2 regions of the Shewanella sp. SM32 genome follow, and region 2 is predicted to be linked to the other one. Evidence: predicted binding sites of a transcription regulator. Region 2 holds the regulator's gene; the other holds the start of a gene.

Region 1 (4,429 bases), on a different contig from region 2:
AGACCAAGGGTACTTAGCAATCATCTGAATACAGTCTTCAGCTAAGCTCTTATTCTGCTTTTCGGCCACGTTACGATAGGCAAGAAAATGCTGCGCAAGCCCAATAATATCCTCGCCACGTTCCCGTAAGGGCGGAACGCGAATGGGAAACTGAGCCAAACGAAAGTACAAATCTTCTCGAAATAACCCAGCCTCTATCGCCACTATGGGATCACGGTTAGTCGCTGCCACAATACGTACGTTTGCACGTTGCACTTTGTCGCCACCCACAGGACGATACTCGCTATTTTCCAACACTCTGAGTAACTTCACTTGATGATCAATCGGCATTTCGGTGACTTCATCGAGAAACAAGGTCCCGCCTTCAGCCTGTTCAAATACGCCTTTGTGATCGCGATTCGCCCCCGTAAATGCGCCTTTGACATGACCAAACAGCTCACTGTCGACCAATTCTGGGCTTAATGCACCACAGTTAATCGCAATAAAGGGCTCGTTCACCCTAGGGCTGGCAAGATGTATGGTATTAGCAACCAGTTCTTTCCCGACCCCACTTTCCCCAATAATCAGCACATTACTGCCTGTCGCAGAGACGCGACGAATTGTGCGATATAGCTTGTGCATAGGAGCTGATGAACCAACAAGCAAACCGTACTGGTCTAGCTCGCTAGCAAAAGGATACTGTCGATTAGGCGATGATGCTAAATACTGTGCAAAATCAGCAAAAATTTCGCTGATTAGCGGCATATCGTAAGGTTTGCGAAAGTGGTAACCCGCAAAATGAGACATTAACTGATCAAGATTAGGGTTTGGCTGACCATCGGAGAGAAAAATAAACTCAATATTTGACATGGCCGTATTATCCAGCAGCACAAGGTAATCTTCTCGACTAAGACTGGATAACTCAATAATGGCAACATCGACGTGATTTGCCCCTAACTGCTCTATCCAAGGCAAGTCATCGATACTGCGTAGCTTATTAAAGTCAGCAGCACCAGCAAGTTCGATGATTGCTTGCTCGGCGCCAACATCCTGCAAGTGATAAAAAAGTGTCAGTCGAGCCATGCGTATCTACTCCCTGTATGAAAAACTACTGTATGTCAGCCATGAAATTTTAACAACAGCAACGGTAATAGTTGCCGATGTTCTAAGATGATATCTCGATGAACTAAGAATATCAGTCTAAAAATCAGCCTGTTAAAATATCATTAAAAACGAGAACAGAATATGCATGGTAGCTGAACGAAACAAAATCAGTTTACCCAAGCAGTTAAACAATCTATGTCGAACACTGGCATTAGGAGGCCCATAATGAAGTCTAATGTTGTGCAACATCAGACTGATATCCGCGCCGATATCATGTTGATCGATGAAATCATCAAGCTGAATCAAGAAGGACTCACATTTTACAACCAAGCGAGGAGGTATGTCGAAGACTATAATCTTAAACGTGTTTTTTCCGCCAAAGCTAACATCCACCAACGAATGTTAACTCGGTTTGAACAGCTGAGACGTTTGGCTGACGAGCCAATTAATGGCCTAAGTCACACCGTGCCCGTCACTTATACTCAAGCAACAGAATTGCTGCAACAGTGCCAAATTTCGCAGGCTATGACCGCCCTTGTCGATATAGAGCAGCAAGTGCTAATCCAAATAAAACAAGCAGTAAGGCAAGCGCATCAGCCACAACTTGCAAACCAACTTGCAGAGGGTGCCGCTTGGCTGCAAATGAGTTACGACGGTACAGGATCGCTCAATCACCATTAATTCCCTGTCGCTAAGTGAGCCATATTTAACCGACTCCCCTCCACTTTTACTACAGACATAATACCGCACTGATGAGTGCGGTTTTTTATGCTCGAATGATGGCTCAGCATGCCAGAAAAAATTACATTTTGTCGGTAAAAAAGACCGACCAAAAGGAAAACGCCAAGGTATAAAACGCCAAATAAAACAATTAAAACATTAAAAATCATTACCTTAAAAACATTGGCACGATTGGCGCATTATCTAGCTTCGAGAAAACAACGGAGGATATGATTATGAAAACTACAACAGCATCAGTACTAGTGGCTTTACTTGTCGGTTCAATCAGTTTAAATGTGGCTGCCGCCCAAGATTGGAAAGGCGGAACCAAGGATGCGTGGATCGATGGTAAAGCAGAAACCACTTTACTGCTCAACACGAATCTCAATTCCTTCGACATCATTACAGATGTCAAAGATGGTAAAGTGACGTTAACAGGTAAAGTGGAAAGCAGTGTGGATAAAGCCCTCGCCACAGAGCTCATCAAGAGTTTAGATGGGGTGAAAGATGTCGATAACCAACTCACTGTGATGAATGAAAAAGAAGGCACCAGTGAAGTTGTTGCCACCTTAACTGACTCTAAAGTTGCCACAGTCATCAAAACGCGTTTACTGTTTTCAACTGACGTATCCGGCACCCAAATTAATGTGGATGTTGCCAATGGCATAGTCACATTGAAAGGTGAAGTTGCCAGCGATGCCGAACGTCAACTAGCACTGAAAATTGCCGAAAATACCGACGATGTGAAAAAGGTCGTTGATAAAATTAAAGTGGTTAAAAAAGTGTCTTAACTCTCGTGACAACGGCATTTTTTAAATTAAACGTATTTTAAGTAACAGCACACCGATCTAGACTCAAGGTTCGATAGTGCTTTATGAAAAAAGAATCAAAAAAACCAGCCTCAGCTGGTTTTTTTATGTCCATTTTCAGACTCAATCGAAAAGACTTACTCGCTTAAATTAAGAGGAGTGAATTAAGATGACTCGAATGATAATAAAGAAGAAGAGTTACAGAAAACTGAGCTAAAACACAGGCGTTACTCAAGCTTCAAAGCCAAACTAAGCTTCAAAGCCAAACTGGAATGCATAAAAATGTTGGCCATTCTCAATATTGATGGTCATAGTGCCAGTTAACCCCTGCAACTCCCCCGCCCCAGAATGGGGTACCACTTCTAAGATCAGACGATTTTGTCCATCGGTCATAATGCCAAAATGTTGTAACACAAAACTGCCCTGCTTACCGCACAAGTTACCAACCACTTGTTCAATGGCCACATAACCAGCTGAGCCCTTGACTGACGTCATAGCACTGAGCATTTCCCCTTTGCTGCGCCCCTCAAGCTCACCATAAAAGGTTTTATCTAAGCCCATACGCCCTAACGTCACACCACCAATGCCAGTAGCATAGGGGCTATCAGGAGTGAGCTTAACATCAAATTTTCCAGTGATTTTGCTAACTTGCATGACACTCTCCTTGTCGAAATCTTATGCTGACCTATTATCTGCTAACGCTTGCTATTGAAGCAAACATCACCCACTGACCGAAAAACAACTTAGCATAAGCCTGCGCAGATCCATAATGGCATTTACACGTTACTTATGTATGCTGGTCTCACTCACTATCATCTCTATGGTTTTGACTATTTCAGGGCTTTCAGACATGGGTTGGTCAGACGCTCTATCGCGATAAGTCACAGCAATTTTGAATGGGGCTTCGAAAGGATAAACAGGTTCAATACTATCCACCTCGATTCGATCGCCAAGCATGACACTGCCTAAGTGTTTCAAGCTATTGTGTTTAAAATCCAGATTAAACAATCCAAGATACCAAAATACGCCTGAACCTTGAGTCGTCACAATAAAGGGCGCCACAAAGGGCATAGTTTGCATTTTAGGATCATCTTGAATCGGTGCGTCACTTTGGGTGTCCGGCTCTAGAGCGGGATCGAAATTTAACGGTGTAATGCGCAAGTAATCGAGTAATGCTCGACCTTTTATCTCACCATCTTGGTAGTCGCCCATAGCAAACTCTGTTTGCTTGATCTTAATAAAATGTGTCAGTGCAACGGACTTGCCGCCCTCAGGCAGCGTTATTTCAACAGGATTGGCGGTATTTAAGCTAAAGAGTTTAAGCATCACTTCCGATGCATTCGCCACAGGCTTTACCTCAAAAGGTGTCACAGTTTCGATCTCATTCGCCTGAGCCTGAGTTTTTTCATGCGCCATGGCCTCATCGTATTGCATCACCTGTCCATCTTCCATCACCATATAAATATCATCATTGGTCATGTTGAAACGGTAAATACCCGCAGCAAGTAAGGCTAATACCACTAAGGTTGCCGCTATGGTTAATTTTACAAACGTACTCATCTTCTCTCCCCAATCGCGCTCGTTATGCGCTACTTTTCTAACACCGATAAACTTCAAATCAATGTCGGAGCAGTATTACAGATACTGAGTTAAAGCGAAGTGGGTAAAGTGTAAAAAATGCCGCTATTTTGAATTTTGTCAGGCTAAGTTCAGCAACATGCCTTTTACTCGACCAATATGATGGGCCGAGTAAATACTCAGCCCAATACATCACTACTTTTCGTTTTTCCACAAGGCAGGGGTTTGGCTTGGTTGCC
Region 2 (4,429 bases):
AGATGATGCTAAATCAGATGCTCCAGCGGATAAACCTGTAAAAAAGCAGGACTCTAAATGACCCAAATCACCTTAAGAGCACAAAATCTGGCAAAAAGTTACAAGAGTCGCCAAGTGGTTAAAGACGTCAGTCTGACGGTAAAAACCGGTCAAGTCGTTGGCCTACTCGGTCCAAACGGTGCCGGTAAAACCACGACCTTTTACATGGTTGTCGGGCTAGTGAAGAGCGATAAGGGGCATATCTTTATCGACGATGATGATTTAACCGCAGATCCTATGCATCTGCGTGCCCGCAAAGGCATAGGTTACTTACCGCAGGAAGCCAGTATCTTTCGTAAGCTAACTGTTCATGACAACATCATGGCCGTACTGCAAACTCGTAAAGAACTTAAAAACGAAGAACGAGAAGAAGAACTAGAACATCTGCTCGAAGAGTTTCATATCACCCACATCCGTGACAGCCAAGGCATGTCATTGTCGGGTGGCGAACGTCGTCGCGTCGAAATTGCGCGGGCTTTAGCCGCTAATCCTAAGTTCATTTTGCTCGATGAACCGTTTGCCGGCGTCGATCCTATTTCGGTTATCGACATCAAGAAGATTATCGAACAACTCAAAAGTCGCGGCCTTGGCGTACTGATCACAGACCATAATGTCCGCGAGACATTAGATGTATGTGAACATGCTTATATTGTGAGTCACGGAAACCTGATTGCCGAAGGAACTCCAGCAGAGATCTTAGACAATCAGCAAGTTAGGGCTGTGTACTTAGGTGAACAATTCAGGCTATAGTTAATCGAGCGAAGCCAATGGAGGCAATTTATACCGCCATTGGGCTTCACTCAAAATGATAATAAGCGACCTCATCCAACAATAATAACGTAGGGATCAGCGGTAACATGAAAGCGTCACTCCAGCTCAAACTGGGTCAACAGTTAACCATGACGCCACAACTACAACAGGCTATACGTCTGTTGCAACTGTCGTCATTAGAACTGCAGCAAGAGATCCAGCAAGCATTAGATTCTAATCCCCTTCTCGAGCTGGAAGAGGATCAATTCGACGCCACTAAAACCCCTGTAAACCAAACGCTATCCGATACGGATTTCAGTGAATCTAGCACTCTGCCACCAGAAAAAGACAGCTCCACCATAGATACGGCAGAGTCGCTAACCAAAGAATCCATGCCCGATGAGCTCCCCATGGACACCACATGGGATGAAGTGTTTACCGCCTCCCCAAACTCAGGCCCCGGCGGCAGTCGTGAAGACGATATGCCCTTCCAAGGCGAGACCAGTGAAGGTTTGTACGAACACTTAGAATGGCAAAAAAACCTCACGCCGTTTTCTGAAACCGATTTAGCCATTGCCACCGCCATTATTGATGCCATCGACGATCAGGGCTATCTCACCCAAAGCACTGAAGAAATTCTCGAAGCCATGGGCAATCCTGAAGTTGAGCTTGACGAAGTCGAAGCCGTACTCAAGCGTATTCAGCATTTTGATCCCATAGGCGTTGCCGCCCGCGATTTAAGTGAATGCCTGCTGATCCAACTGTCGCATTTCGCCGCTGATACTCCCAACCTAGAAAACGCCCGTATGCTGATCAAAGATCATTTAGATCTGATCGCCGCCCGTGATTTTAGGTTATTGATGCGTAAGACTAAATTAAAAGAAGATGAATTAAGGGATGGTATAGCACTTATCCAAACCCTCAATCCTCGCCCAGGTTTGTTGATCACGCCCAATAATGACGAATACGTTATCCCAGATGTGTCTGTGTCGAAGAAAAATGGCCGCTGGGTCGTTGAGCTTAATCCTGACTGCATGCCAAAAATCAATGTAAATCAACATTATGCTTCTATGGCACGCAGTACCAAAAACCAAGCCGATAGCCAATTTATTCGCGGCCATCTGCAAGAGGCTAAATGGTTTATTAAGAGCTTAGAAAGCCGTAACGATACTTTGCTTAAAGTTGCTAATTGCATAGTGCAATATCAGCAAGGTTTCTTTGAGTATGGTGAAGAAGCCATGAAGCCTATGGTGCTTAACGATATTGCCGAAGCGGTAGAAATGCATGAGTCCACCATCTCACGGGTCACAACTCAAAAATACATGCATACCCCTAAGGGACTTTTTGAACTAAAATACTTCTTCTCTAGCCACGTCGGTACTGACGATGGTGGTGAGTGCTCATCCACAGCAATCAGAGCCTTTATAAAGAAACTGGTGGCAGCGGAAAACCAGAAAAAACCATTAAGCGATAGTAAGATGGCACAACTTCTGGCAGAACAAGGGATCAACGTAGCCCGCAGAACCATTGCGAAGTACCGAGAGGCTATGCTTATTCCACCTTCTAATCAGCGTAAAAGTTTATAACCTACAGTGGATATCGGAGGACGTTTCTATGCAAATAAACCTAAGTGGACACCATGTCGAAATTACCGAATCGTTACGTGCATATGTAGAAGAAAAGTTTTCAAAACTTGAACGCCATTTCGAACAGATCAATAATGTGCACGTTGTGCTCAATGTTGAGAAAATGCAACAGATTGCCGAAGCGAGAATAAACCTCATAGGTGGTGAAGTTTTTGCTACTTCAGAGCATGCTGACATGTATGCCGCTATAGACGCCCTGATTGACAAGCTTGACCGTCAGGTTATTAAACACAAAGAGAAGTTAACAAAACACTAATAATGGAACTTTGTACCATACTGCGGCCGGAGTGCACTACCTGCGCCACTCCGGGCAGCAAGAAAAAGGTACTGGAACTCATCAGCGACTTAGTCGCTGCCCAGTACCCGACCCTCTCATCTCAAGAGATATTCGAAAGCCTAGTGGCGCGCGAAAAGATGGGGAGCACAGGTATAGGTAACGGCATCGCCATTCCACATGGTCGACTAGCCGATATAGATCAGCCCATTGCCATACTAATTAAGTGTGAAGAGCCGATAGCATTTGATGCTATCGATAAGCAACCTGTTGATATTTTATTTGCACTACTGGTGCCTGCAGACCAATGTCAGCAGCACTTAAGTACCTTGTCTTGCATGGCCGAAAAGCTGAGCGACAAGCAAATATTAAAGCAATTACGCAAGACGCATGATGAAACGGAACTCTATCAGGTAATCACTGGATGAAACTGGTCATAGTGTCGGGCCGCTCAGGCTCAGGCAAATCTGTCGCCCTTAGGGTACTCGAAGATCTCGGCTATTATTGTGTCGATAACCTTCCCTTGCCATTGATTGGCAGTTTGCTTGAGCAACTCAAAGGCAGAAACGATCTCGTCGCCATCAGTGTCGACGTGCGTAACATGCCTGAGCAGGATAAGGTCTTAGTAAAACAACTCGCTAGCCTACCTCCAGATACTGAGTTAACGAGCTTCTTCCTTAACTCCAGCGATAAAATTCTGCTCAAGCGTTACAGCGAAACCCGCCGTTTGCATCCTTTGTCGAAGAGCCGAGTCTCTTTGCAAGAAGCGATAAAGCTGGAGGGGAAACTGCTCGAGCCTATGTCAAAACTGGTCGATCACTACATAGATACGTCGAATTTGAATATCTATGATTTAAGCGACCAAGTCAGACAAATTCTCCTTGGTAGTGTCGATAAAGAACTCGTGATCAACTTCGAGTCCTTTGGCTTTAAGCACGGAATGCCCACCGAAGCCGACTTTATGTTCGATGTGCGCTTCCTGCCCAATCCCCACTGGGAGTTGGCGCTGCGGCCATTGACTGGCTTAGATGAACCCGTAGCTGAGTTCTTAAATCGTCAACCACTGGTTAATAAGTTCATCTGGCAAATCGAAAATTTACTGGAGACTTGGCTGCCGCACCTCGAGCGTAACAATCGCAGTTATTTAACGGTAGCCATTGGCTGCACAGGTGGACAGCACAGATCGGTTTACGTCGCAGAGCAATTGGCCAAACGCTTTAGTAACGGTAAACATAAAGTTTATACCCGTCATCGAGAGCTCAATAATGCCAAAACTTGAACGTCAGATAACCATCTGTAATAAGCTCGGTTTACATGCCCGTGCCGCCACTAAGTTGGTGGTACTGGCTTCCGAGTTTGATGCGACCATCACCTTAATCCAAGGCGATAAACAAGCATCGGCCGCCAGTGTACTTGGCTTACTGATGCTTGAAACTGGCATGGGTAAGACCATCAAGCTTATCGCCGAAGGCCCAGATGCAGAGCCGGCTCTCGATGCCATTTGTGCCTTAATCGACGCTAAGTTTGACGAAGCCTGTTAGTTTCACTTCACACTAAGCACTTCATCGTTAGTTTCACTTCATGTCTAGTTTAAAAAACTTGCCATTCACACATGGCAAAACATTTGTCGCTCGACGATACAAGCCACAGGCGATTACACTAGCGGTCATTGCGCTGGCGCTGGCCTTAACCTTACCTTAGCCGTCTTAATCTGTGTCAT

Evidence for each region. The regulator sigma-54, encoded in region 2, starts transcription at its own class of promoters, with help from an activator protein. The targets are predictions, from matches to a motif close to GTTGGCACGNNNNTNGNNT.
Region 1: the regulator sigma-54 is predicted to act here: its motif matches at 1,986-2,004, upstream of L5M10_RS02185 (BON domain-containing protein).

The regions. Positions count from the first base shown of each region.
Region 1 covers NZ_JAKKRO010000003.1:125,951-130,379, forward strand. Annotated here, with positions in the region: gene L5M10_RS02175 (sigma-54 interaction domain-containing protein) at 1-1,062, opposite strand, end outside; gene L5M10_RS02180 (hypothetical protein) at 1,309-1,764, shown strand; gene L5M10_RS02185 (BON domain-containing protein) at 2,040-2,594, shown strand; gene L5M10_RS02190 (DUF3224 domain-containing protein) at 2,862-3,266, opposite strand; gene L5M10_RS02195 (hypothetical protein) at 3,396-4,172, opposite strand; gene L5M10_RS02200 (polysaccharide deacetylase family protein) at 4,386-4,429, opposite strand, start outside.
Region 2 covers NZ_JAKKRO010000024.1:49,937-54,365, forward strand. Annotated here, with positions in the region: gene lptA (lipopolysaccharide transport periplasmic protein LptA) at 1-61, shown strand, start outside; gene lptB (LPS export ABC transporter ATP-binding protein) at 58-789, shown strand; gene L5M10_RS11765 (RNA polymerase factor sigma-54) at 897-2,375, shown strand; gene hpf (ribosome hibernation promoting factor) at 2,404-2,691, shown strand; gene ptsN (PTS IIA-like nitrogen regulatory protein PtsN) at 2,694-3,137, shown strand; gene rapZ (RNase adapter RapZ) at 3,134-3,988, shown strand; gene L5M10_RS11785 (HPr family phosphocarrier protein) at 3,975-4,250, shown strand.